2 regions of the Microbacterium sp. LWH12-1.2 genome follow, and region 2 is predicted to be linked to the other one. Evidence: riboswitches for the same ligand, from Rfam matches in the RefSeq annotation. Region 2 holds a riboswitch; the other holds the start of a gene.

Region 1 (5,736 bases), 430 kb from region 2:
CACTTTCACCGGGAACCCGGCGAAGCGCTCGGTGAACGTCTCCAGATGCTGCTTGACCAGCAGGGTCGTCGGCACGAGCATGGCGACCTGCTTGCCGTCCTGGATCGCCTTGAACGCGGCGCGCACCGCGACTTCGGTCTTTCCGAAGCCGACATCGCCGGAGAGCAGTCGATCCATCGGAATCGGCCGTTCCATGTCGGCTTTGATCTCGTCGATGGTCTGCAGCTGGTCCGGCGTCTCGGCGAACGGGAAAGCCTCCTCGAGTTCGCGCTGCCACGGGGTGTCCGGTCCGAACGCGTAGCCCTTCGCGCTCATCCGCGCCGAGTACAGCTTGACGAGCTCGACGGCGACGTCGCGGACCGCCTTGCGGGCCTTGCCCTTCGCCTGTGCCCAGTCACTGCCGCCCATCTTCGAGAGCGTCGGCGCTTCGCCACCGACGTACTTCGAGAGCAGATCGAGCTGGTCGGTGGGCACGAACAGCTTGTCGCCGGGGTAGCCGCGCTTGGAGGGCGCATATTCCAGCACGAGATAGTCGCGGATCGACTTGGTCGCGTTGCGGCCGCCGGTCGACACTTCGCGCTTCGTCATCTCGACGAAGCGTCCGATGCCGTGGGTGCCGTGCACGACGAAATCGCCGGTCTTCAGCTGCAGCGGGTCGACGACGTTCTTGCGGCGGGATGCGAGCTTCTTGACGACCCGCTGGTCGCCGCCGATCGTGCGCCCGTAGAACTCGTTGTCGGTGAGGACGGCGAGTTTCGCCTGCGGAATCTGGAATCCGGCCTCGACCGATCCCGTGACGAGCGTCGCGATCCCCGTATCCGGGAGGTCGCCCAGGTCTTCCACCACGCGCGCGGCGATGCCCCGATCCGCGAGCACGTCGCGGGCGCGATCGACGAGGCCGTGACCTGCGGCGATGACGACCACGCGCCAGCCGTCTCCGACCAGCGCCTGCACGAAATCGATCGCGCCGTCGACGTTGCCGTGGAAGGAGGGGATGACGGAGGCGTCGAGGTTCGCCGCCTCCTCGTCGCCCTCGCCCAGGCCGATGCCGAACGGGCTGAGCCGCCACCACACGCCGCCGCGCTCGCGCACGACCTCGCGCAACTGCGCGACGGTGAGGAAGTCACCGGCCCCCAGATCGATCGGAGCGGACGCTCCGGATGTCGCCGCGCTCCAGGCGGCATCGAGGAACTCGCGGTTGGTATCGCCCAGGGTGATCGCCCGCGCGGTGGAGCGTTCCGGGTCGACGATCGCCGTGGCGCTTCCGGCCGGCAGGTACTCGGCGAGCGATTTCAAGGGACCTGCGACGGCAGGCAGGAGCGATTCCATGCCCTCGACCGGGATGCCCTCGGCCATCTTCTCGAGCATGCCCGCGATCGCCGGGAAGCCGCCGATGAGCGCACGTGCTCGGTCGCGGACATCAGCGGTGAGCAGCAGTTCGCGGCTGGGCGGCAGATCGACCCCGGCGACGTCACCGGGGAGGGACCGCTGATCGGCGATCGAGAACGCCCGGATCTGATCGATCTCGTCGCCGAAGAACTCGACGCGGAAAGGATGCTCCGACGTGGGAGGGAACACATCGAGGATGCCGCCGCGGACGGCGAACTCGCCGCGTCGAGACACCATGTCGACGCGCGAGTACGCACGTTCGACGAGCTGCTCGGCAACGACGTCGAGATCGTTGCGGCGGGTCCCGACGCGGAGTTCGAGCGGGGCGATCTCACCGAGATTTCCCGCGATCGGCTGCAGAGCCGCCCGCACCGAGGCGACGACGATGAGCGGACGCTCGCCGGACCAATCGGCGATGCGACGAAGGGTCTGCAGGCGCTGCCCCACCGTGTCGGGGCTGGGGCTCAGACGCTCATGCGGCAGGGTCTCCCATGCGGGGAAGGTGAGCACATCGGCATCCGGCATATAGGCGCCGAGCGCCAGGGAAAGGCTCTCCACGCGCCGGCCGGTCGGCGCGACGACGAGCAGCGCCGCCGGATGCCCGGCATCTCGCCGCCGTTCGAGGAGGCCGGCGAGCGTCGGCGCGTCCAGGCCATCGACGAGGCCGAGGTCCGCATCGGTCTGCGCCCAGGTGAGGGCGTCACGATAAAGGGTCGCCTCTTCCAAGGCGCGCAGAATCCCCGGAACAGTCACCGCACAAGCCTAGCCGCGGCCGACGACACTGGGCCGCGATGTCGCACGCGGTACGACCGGAAGATGGCGCGCTCGTTCCCCGCACGCTTGTTTTCCATGATGGAAAGTGTGAAACTTTCCATCATGGAAACAGAAGGTCATCCCTCCGCAGGCGATCTCGGCTCGATAGCCGAGGCGCGCGCGTCGATCGTTCGGCGCATCCGCACTCCACGCTGGTACTTCTGGTTGGTCGGCGCACTCGTCGCCCTCCTCGTTCTCATCGTCGGCCTCGGAACGGGCACGTGGTGGTTCCTGCCCGCGATTCTCGGCGTGCTCGGGGCCGACCTGGCCGTGATCGGCGCGCACCGCCGAGTGACGGGCACCTCTGTGCCTGGCCGGGCATGGCCTGCGTGGCTCTGGGCGTGGGCAGCGGTACTCGCCGCCTTGCCGGTGCTCGCGGCCGCGGCACTGCACCTCGCGGAACGCCCCTCCTGGACCATCCTCCTCACCGCCCTCGCCGGAGGCATCGCCGCCGGCCTCGGCTCTGCCATCCTCAATCGCCGGTGGGAAGCGTCTCGGGTCACACCGTGACGGAGCCGCAGTTCGATGAGATCGTGCACGCGCCGCAGCGCCTGCGCATCCTCGCGATGCTCGATGCGGTCCCTGGCGAGGTCGAGTTCGCGGCGCTTCGGGATGCGCTCGGCGTCGCCGACTCTGTCGTGAGCAAGCATCTGAAGGTTCTCGCCGAGGCGGATTATGTGTCGATCCACAAGGCCGCCACGTTCGGCAGGCAACGCACATGGGTCAGACTGACCGCGCGGGGAGGTGGCGCCTACGCGGCGCACGTCGCCGCACTCCGCGCGATCGTGTCGCCGGAAAGCTGAGCGCGCAGGCGCGCCAGGACCCGGAGATCCCCGGTGGGCGAGCGACCGTGCCCAGTCCTTATGGGCGCGAGAATGCCGAGGGCGCACAGACCAGGTGACAGTGTCGGATGCCGATGACAAGATGAATCCATGCCGGAGATGCCGGAAGTCCAGGGCCTGACCGATTTCCTCGGCGAGCGCGCCGTCGGGCGCACGATCTCTCGCGCGACCGTCTCCGCGATCTCCGCGCTGAAGACCTACGATCCGCCGATCACCGCGCTGCAGAATGCCGAGATCACCGCATCCACGCGCCTGGGCAAGTTCGTCGTGCTGTCCTGTGCAGGCGACCTGCACCTCGCCTTCCACCTCGCCAAGGCCGGCTGGTTGCGCTGGTACGAGACCGTGCCCACCACGCTGATCAGGCCGGGGAAGTCGCCGATCGCGTTGCGCGTCGCGCTCGACGACGGCAGCGGCTTCGACCTCACCGAAGCCGGCACGAAGAAGTCGCTCGCCGTGTACGTGGTGCGCGACCCGCAAGACGTTCCGGGGATCGCGCGACTCGGACCCGACCCCCTCGATCCGAGCTTCACCCTCGACGTCTTCGCGGGGCTGCTCGAGGGTCGCCGGACACAGATCAAAGGACTGCTGCGAGACCAGTCGGTCATCGCCGGCATCGGCAACGCCTACTCCGACGAGATCCTGCATGCGGCTCGTATGTCGCCATACGCCAACGCCGGGAAGCTGAATGCCGAAGAGATCGAACGCCTCTTCGCAGCGATGCAGGCCACTCTGCGGGATGCGGTGGCCGAAGCATCCGGAAAACCACCGGCCGACCTCAAGGACGCCAAACGTCGAGGCATGCAGGTGCACGCCCGCAGGGGCGAGACATGTCCCGTCTGCGGAGACACCGTGCGCAGTGTGTTCTTCGCCGACCGCTCACTCGAGTACTGCCCCACGTGCCAGACCGGCGGCAAGCCTCTGGCCGACCGCCGACTGTCACGACTGCTGAAATGACCGCGATACCCGGGAATGAAATCCATTCAGACGCGTTGACTACACTCAGAGCAACAACGTGCTCCGGGGTCGGTGAGAATCCGAACCGGCGGTGACAGTCCGCGAGCGTCGAGGGAAACCGAGTCGCTGACCCGGTGAAATTCCGGGACCGACGGTGATGCGAGGGAGACCTCGCTAGTCCGGATGGGAGGCAGCACGAGGCGCCAGCGCGTCTTCTGCCACCCCCGGAGCCTCATCGAAGGACAGACGGATGGCAGTGAACGAGGCAGAACGCACGGCGATGAGTCGCGCGCTCGAACTCGCCTCCCTCGGCCCCCGCGGCGCGAACCCGCAGGTCGGCGCCGTCATCCTCTCCCCCACAGGCGAAGTCCTCGCCGAGGGCTGGCACCACGGCGCGGGCACGCCGCACGCCGAGGTCGATGCCCTCTCCCATCTCGCACCTGGTGCCGCTCACGGAGCGACCGCTGTCGTCACGCTCGAACCCTGCAACCACACCGGGCGCACCGGCCCCTGCTCCGTCGCCCTCATCGAGGCGGGCATCTCCCGCGTCGTCTACGCCGCAGCCGATCCCGGCGCCGAATCCGGCGGTGGAGCGGAGAGACTTCGCGACGCCGGTGTGTCTGTGGATGCCGGCGAGCAGGCCGAGGCCGCCCGCGATCTCATCGCCGACTGGCTGACCGCTCAGCGACTCGGACGGCCGCAGATCACGGTGAAGTGGGCGCAGAGCCTCGACGGGCGCGCCGCCGCCGATGACGGCACGAGTCAATGGATCACGGGCCCTGCCGCCCGCGCCGACGTGCACCGGCGACGTTCCGAGGCCGACGCGATCGTGGTCGGCACCGGCACGGTCATCGCCGACAACCCCGCCCTCACCGCGCGCATCGGCGAGACGCTCCACCCGCACCAGCCGGTCCCCGTCGTCATCGGCTCACGCACCACTCCGGCAGACGCCGCACTGCGCCGACACCCGCACCAGCCCCTGTTCTACGACACCAGGGATCTGCACGTCGTCGTCGCAGATCTGCATGCCCGCGGCATCCAGAAAGTGTTCATCGAGGGCGGACCGACGCTCGCCAGCGCGTTCATCGCGGCCGACCTGGTCGATCAGGTTCTCGTCTACCTCGCACCGGTGCTGCTCGGCGGCCATCGCCTCGCGCTCACCGACATCGCCGTCCCGACGATCGCCGCGGCTCGTCGCCTGACGATCGACGAGTGGTTGCCGCTCGGCGCCGACGTGCTGGCGGTCGGTCACCCGACGCCATCCTCCGGCGAGGACAAGAACGAGAACGAAGGAGCCAGCTGATGTTCACCGGAATCATCGAAGAGATCGGCGAGATCACCGCCATCGCACCGGCCGGCGACGGCTGGAGACTGACCGTTCGGGCTCCGAAGGCAGCTGCGGACGCGGTGCACGGCGAGTCGATCGCCGTCTCCGGCGTGTGCCTCACCGTCGTGGGATCGACAGCAGAGACGTTCGACACCGACGTGATGAAGCAGACGCTCGACGTCGCCGCGATCGGCGGAGCAATGGTCGGGACCCGCGTCAACATCGAGAAGGCGATGCCGGTCGGCGCGCGACTCGGCGGACACATCGTTCAAGGGCACGTCGACGGAACGGGCGTCGTGCTCGAGGTGCGCCCCGGTGCCCAGTGGAGCGTGCTGCGGATCAGCCTCCCCGCCGATCTCGCGCCGCTCGTCGTCGACAAGGGGTCGATCTCCGTCGACGGCACCTCTCTGA
Region 2 (5,736 bases):
ACATCCTCGGATCCGAGGTCGTTCCGGTGCTGCGCAAGGAGCTCGCGAAGGACCGCCCGGCGAACGTTCCGGATGCTCCGACCCACGCTGCCCGCGTCAAGGCGGAGTTCGGCGACGGACCGACCCGTCAGGCGCGCCCCGGTGCGAACCGCGGGGACAACCTCACCGGCGACTCGCCCTATCAGGACACCCCGGCGCCGGCCGGTGCGGCGTTCGGCCTCGGCCGGAAGGACGCCTGATGACCACTCGTCGTATCGCCGTCGTCTCGGCGGGACTCTCCAACCCGTCGTCCACCAGGATGCTGGCGGATCGGCTGGCCGCGGAGACGTTGAAGGCCCTCGCCGCTCACAACATCGAGGCGAGCGTGGACGTGATCGAGTTGCGCGATTACGCGCACGACATCACGAACAACATGCTCACCGGATTCGCGCCGCCCGCATTGGAGACCGCGATCAACACCGTGATCTCCGCGGATGCGCTGATCGCAGTCACGCCGATCTTCTCGACGAGCTACTCGGGCCTGTTCAAGTCGTTCATCGACGTGCTCGATCCGGACTCCCTCGTCGGCAAGCCGGTGCTGATCGGCGCGAATGCCGGGACCGCACGTCATTCCCTCGCGATCGACTACGCGATCCGTCCGCTGTTCGCATATCTGCACGCCGAGCCCGTCTCGACCGGTGTGTTCGCGGCGTCCAGCGATTGGGGCGGGGCGGGCGACGACGTCGCACCGCTCGCGAAGCGCGTCGAGAAGGGTGCACGAGAACTCGCCGACGCGATCGCGCGTCGACAGCCGAGCGTGGTCGTGGATCCTTACGATCCGTCGACCTATCTCGGCGAAGGTCGCTCGTTCGGACACATGCTGGGCGGTCTCGCAGGGGAGTGAGTCTGTCGACTGCGATTTCCTGACGCGCTCGGTACAGATCATGCTCGGTACGGGTTCAGAATGGACCGAGTACCCACATCGATCGGAGACGCATGGAGATCGCAGTCGCAGGCGGCACGGGCATCATCGGCACGGAGGTCGTGAGGGTGGCGCAGCAACGCGGCCACCGCGTCCGTGTGCTGACCAGGGGTAACCGCGTCGACGTGCGCAGCGGGTCGGGCCTGGACGCGGCGCTCGAGGGCACGGATGTCGTGGTCGACGCGCTCAGCGTCGTCACGCAGAGTGCCAGGACGTCGACGGATTTCTTCACCGCCACGACGGCGAAGCTGTTGGCCGCCGGACAGCGCGCAGGGGTCGGGCATCACGTGGCCCTCTCGATCGTCGGCGTCGATCGTGCACCCCACGCGTACTACGCAGGCAAGCTCGCGCAGGAACAGGCCGTGCAATCCGGCCAGACGCCCTGGACGATTCTGCGGGCGACGCAGTTCCACGACTTCGCGGCACAGATGCACCGACGCGCCGCTGTCGGGCCGCTGCATCTCGCGGTGCGGATGCGCACGCAGCCCGTTTCGGTCATCGAGGTCGCGCAGCGGCTCGTGGACCTCGCCGAAGCGGCACCGGCGGGTCGCGCGCGCGACCTCGCCGGCCCGCGTGAGGAGGATCTCGTCGAGATGATGAGGTCGTGGGCGCGCCACACCGGCCTCACCGGGTGGATGCCGGCGATCGCCCTTCCCGGCGCGTTCGGACGTGCGATGCGAGACGGCAGTCTGCTTCCCGATGATGATGCCGACCGGGGAACGGTGACGTTCTCGGACTGGCTCACCTCGCAGCCGCAGCGCTGATCACTGCGACGGTGTGTGAGCCGCCTGCATCGATCGGCCGGCTTCAGCCGATCGAGGACAGGCTCGCGAGGGTCTTCGCGACGGCATCCGCCAGTTCGCGGCCCTTCAGGTCGAAATGCCGGCCGAAGTAGTCCCGATGCTCCTGGTGCTCATGAAAGTGGTGCGGTGTGAGCACACCGGAGAACACGGGGACATCCGTCTCCAGCTGCACGCGCATCAGGGAGTCGACGACCGTGGATGCGACGAAGTCGTGACGGTAGATGCCGCCGTCCACCACGAGAGCGCAGGTCGCGATGGCGTCGTAGTCTCCGCTTCGCGCCAGCCGCTGCACGTGCAGGGGTATCTCGAAAGCACCGGGGACGCGGATCACCCGGACGTCTTCGAAGCCGAGCGACGCGAGCCGAGCGTCGAAGGATGCAACGGCCTGCTCCACGATCTCTGCGTGCCATTCGGCGGCGACGATGGCGATTCTGGACATGATGATCGTTCCTTTCGTCCTCTTCCATCCGGACTCTGACCGTCGGCCCCGGAATCGCACCAGGTCTGCAGGCTCCACCGTGGAGTCCGCTCGCGGGCTTCGCGGACGAGCCGCGTCACCGCCGGTGGGGAATCTCACCCCGCCCTGAGGACATACGGCACGAGATTACCAGTGCCGTTCTAGCGTGCCGGACCACTGCTCCGATTCCATCGGTACTCGGTCTCCGGGCGCCCGCGGGCGCCGTAGCGGGCCGAGCGGGCCAGGGTCCCCTCGGCGACAAGGTGCTCGAGGTAGCGTCGCGCCGCGACGCGCGACATGCCGAGCATCTCGCCGACCTCACTCGCCGAGAGCGCGTCGGAGGACCGCATCGCGGCAGTGATGCTCTCCAGAGAACCAGGGGACAGGCCTTTCGGGATCGGGATCGATCCGGTCGGCCTGGCTGCGCCGAGGAGAGCGTCGATCTCGGCCTGAGTCGCCTCTCCATCGGTCGACTGCGACTGCGCCCGGTAGACGCGATACTGCTCGAGGCGCTCTCGGAACGTCGCGAAGGTGAAGGGCTTCACCAGGTACTGGAAGACGCCGAGAGCAGCCATCTGACGCACGACTTCGGCATCTCTCACCCCGGTGATGGCGATGACGTCCACCGCGGCCGAGCGGGCGCGCAGTGTACGAAGGACGTCCAGGCCTGACCCGTCCGGCATCGTCATATCCAGGAGGACGAGATCGACCGGACGGCCGGCCGACTGGTCGAGCACGGCCGTCAGTGCCGCTCTGGCGCCTGTGCACTCGCCGACCACGGCGAACCCCGCGAGGCGTCCGATGTAGTCGCGGTGAAGTTCCAGGGTCAGGAGATCGTCGTCGACGAGAAGAGTGCGGATCATGCCTTCCTCCGGGCGGACGAGGCCGCGGGAAGCGAGATCAGGAACGTGGTCGGATCATCGGTGATCCGCACAGACCCGCCCGCCTCCGTGACGACCGATCGGACGAGCGCGAGTCCGACGCCGCGTCCCTGCACGCCGGACGGTTTCGTGGAGAAACCGTGGGTGAAGATCTGGTCGCGGAGACCCTCGGGCACTCCGGCGCCGCTGTCGGAGACTCCGATCAGCAACGAGCCCTCGTCGGTGCGGCTCAGGGACACCTCCACCCACCGATCGGAGGCCTCGGCGGCGGCATCCATGGCGTTGTCGATGAGGTTACCCAGCACCGAGACGCTGTCGACCGTGGAGAGCGATGAACGCGGGGCGTCAGGCGCGATCTGCGCACGCCAGTCGATGCCCCGCTCCTTGGCCTGAGACGCCTTGCCGAGCAGAAGTGCGCCGACGGCCGGGTCGCCGTGGCGGCGAGCGGTGACCTGGTCGACGAGGGACTGGCTCTGACGAGACGTCTCGGTGAGGATCTCGATCGCCTCCTCGGTGCGGCCGAGCTCCAGCAGCGCGACGGCCGTGTGCATCCGATTGCCATGCTCATGGGTCTGTGCGCGCAACGCCTCGCCGAGCGTCCGGATGGACTCGTAGGACGAAACGGCGTCCCGCAGCTGCCCGGGCGGGAGGTCGCCGGCGATGCGCCGTGTGAAGCGGCGGGCGAGCCACGCACCGATCACTCCGACCGCGAGCACGGACACAGCGATGCCGAGCGACAGCGGCAGGCGCCGCACCAGGGTCTCGGCGATCGATTCCACGGTCACGCCGGCAGCGACCCAGCCGAGCAGATCTCCGCCCTCCGTGGACAGGATCGGCACGATCGTCCGCACAGAGGGTCCGAGGGTGCCGGTGAACACCTCCGTGCGCGACGCGGGGGCTGCGGGAATCGTTCCCAGGTAATGACCGCCGATCTGGTCGGGGTCCGGGTGCGTGACGCGCACCCCGTCCGGCGTCATCACCGTGATGAAGTCGAGGCCGGCGGCGTCTGCCACGTCCAGGACGTACGGTTCGAGTGCACGCGTCGCCGCATCGAGGTCCCCGGCGGCGAGCGCGTCGATCGCGGCGGGTGATTCCGCGATCGCGATGGCCGTCGCACTCGTGACGCGTTCGGCCTCGGCGTGCGTCGCACGCTGCGCCTCGATCACCAGGAAGACGGCCACCAGGGCGCCCACCAGCACCCCGACGAGAAGCAGGACGATGAACACGCGAGACGCGGCGCTGCGAGCCTCGAAGGCGCGTGCCATCGCATCTCCTTCGGGTCGTGGCGGTTCGGTAGTGACCAATACGACCACAAATGGTGTCTCCGTGTGAAGCCCGTGACGCTGTTGTCTACCGTCAGCGATGCCGCAGGCGGTCATGTGACGAAGAAGTTCATGTTCAAGGAGGACACGATGGCCATTACGACGGGATTCTCTCTCCCCGGGTACAACTCACGGCGCGGCAAGCAGGCCTGGGATCGGCATACCTGGCTCTACGTCTCCGTGATCATCGCCGTCGTGCTCGGCGCGGCGGTGGGACTCATCTGGCCCGAGGTCGGCCAGAGCCTCGAGCCCATCGGCAAGGGCTTCGTCGCGCTGATCAAGATGATGATCGCGCCGATCATCTTCTGCACGATCGTCGTCGGGGTCGGCTCGATCGCCAAGGCCGCGACCGTCGGGAAGATCGGCGGCCTCGCGCTGCTGTACTTCATGGTGATGTCGACGTTCGCCCTCGCCATCGGCCTCCTGGTGGGCAACATCATCCACCCCGGCGCAGGACTCGATATGACCTCCTCCAGCTACGAGGCGGTGACGGGAGAGGCGAAGACCACTCAGGAGTTCATCCTCGGCATCATCCCGACCACCTTCTTCTCCGCGTTCACCGGGGAGAGCGTGCTCCAGGTGCTGTTCATCGCTCTGCTCGCCGGCTTCGCGCTGCAAGGACTCGGCGATCGCGGCGCCCCGATCATGGACGCGGTGAAGAACCTGCAGAAGCTGGTGTTCCGCATCCTCGGGATGATCCTCTGGCTGGCGCCCCTCGGCGCCTTCGGCGCCATCGCCGCCGTCGTCGGGAAGACCGGTATCGCGGCGATCTGGAGCCTCGGCATCCTCATGGTGGCGTTCTACGTCACCTGCATCCTCTTCATCGCCGTCGTCCTCGGAACCCTGCTCTGGGTCGTGACGCGCGTCAACATCCTCAGCCTCATGAAGTACCTCGCGCGGGAGTACCTGCTGATCGTCGGCACCTCGTCGTCGGAGTCGGCGCTGCCTCGACTCATCGCGAAGATGGAGCACATCGGGGTCTCGAAGCCGGTCGTGGGAATCACCGTCCCCACGGGGTACTCGTTCAACCTGGACGGCACGGCGATCTACCTCACGATGGCTTCGCTCTTCATCGCCACCGGGATGGGCCAGCCGATGTCGATCGGCGAGCAGATCGGCCTGCTGGTGTTCATGATCATCGCGAGCAAGGGCGCAGCCGGCGTCACCGGTGCGGGGCTTGCCACTCTTGCCGGAGGCCTCCAGGCCTACCGGCCCGACCTCGTGGACGGCGTCGGAGTGATCGTCGGCATCGACCGCTTCATGTCCGAGGGGCGCGCGCTGACGAACTTCACCGGCAACGCGGTCGCCACGC

Evidence for each region. A riboswitch is a leader RNA that binds a small molecule or an ion and turns the genes downstream of it on or off. The one in region 2 is predicted to bind FMN.
Region 1: it holds a riboswitch for FMN, as region 2 does, so the genes downstream of both, ribD (bifunctional diaminohydroxyphosphoribosylaminopyrimidine deaminase/5-amino-6-(5-phosphoribosylamino)uracil reductase RibD) here and MRBLWH12_RS03515 (6,7-dimethyl-8-ribityllumazine synthase) in region 2, are expected to answer to the same signal.

Annotation. Positions count from the first base shown of each region.
Region 1 is NZ_JBEGIJ010000001.1:332,619-338,354, reverse strand. It holds gene mfd (transcription-repair coupling factor) at 1-2,142, opposite strand, end outside; gene MRBLWH12_RS01510 (hypothetical protein) at 2,266-2,712, shown strand; gene MRBLWH12_RS01505 (transcriptional regulator) at 2,709-3,005, shown strand; gene MRBLWH12_RS01500 (Fpg/Nei family DNA glycosylase) at 3,135-3,998, shown strand; FMN riboswitch at 4,054-4,198, shown strand; gene ribD (bifunctional diaminohydroxyphosphoribosylaminopyrimidine deaminase/5-amino-6-(5-phosphoribosylamino)uracil reductase RibD) at 4,249-5,301, shown strand; gene MRBLWH12_RS01490 (riboflavin synthase) at 5,301-5,736, shown strand, end outside.
Region 2 is NZ_JBEGIJ010000001.1:763,239-768,974, forward strand. It holds gene MRBLWH12_RS03500 (LLM class flavin-dependent oxidoreductase) at 1-239, shown strand, start outside; gene MRBLWH12_RS03505 (FMN reductase) at 239-883, shown strand; gene MRBLWH12_RS03510 (SDR family oxidoreductase) at 976-1,725, shown strand; gene MRBLWH12_RS03515 (6,7-dimethyl-8-ribityllumazine synthase) at 1,769-2,203, opposite strand; FMN riboswitch at 2,216-2,359, opposite strand; gene MRBLWH12_RS03520 (response regulator) at 2,383-3,084, opposite strand; gene MRBLWH12_RS03525 (sensor histidine kinase) at 3,081-4,367, opposite strand; gene MRBLWH12_RS03530 (cation:dicarboxylate symporter family transporter) at 4,515-5,736, shown strand, end outside.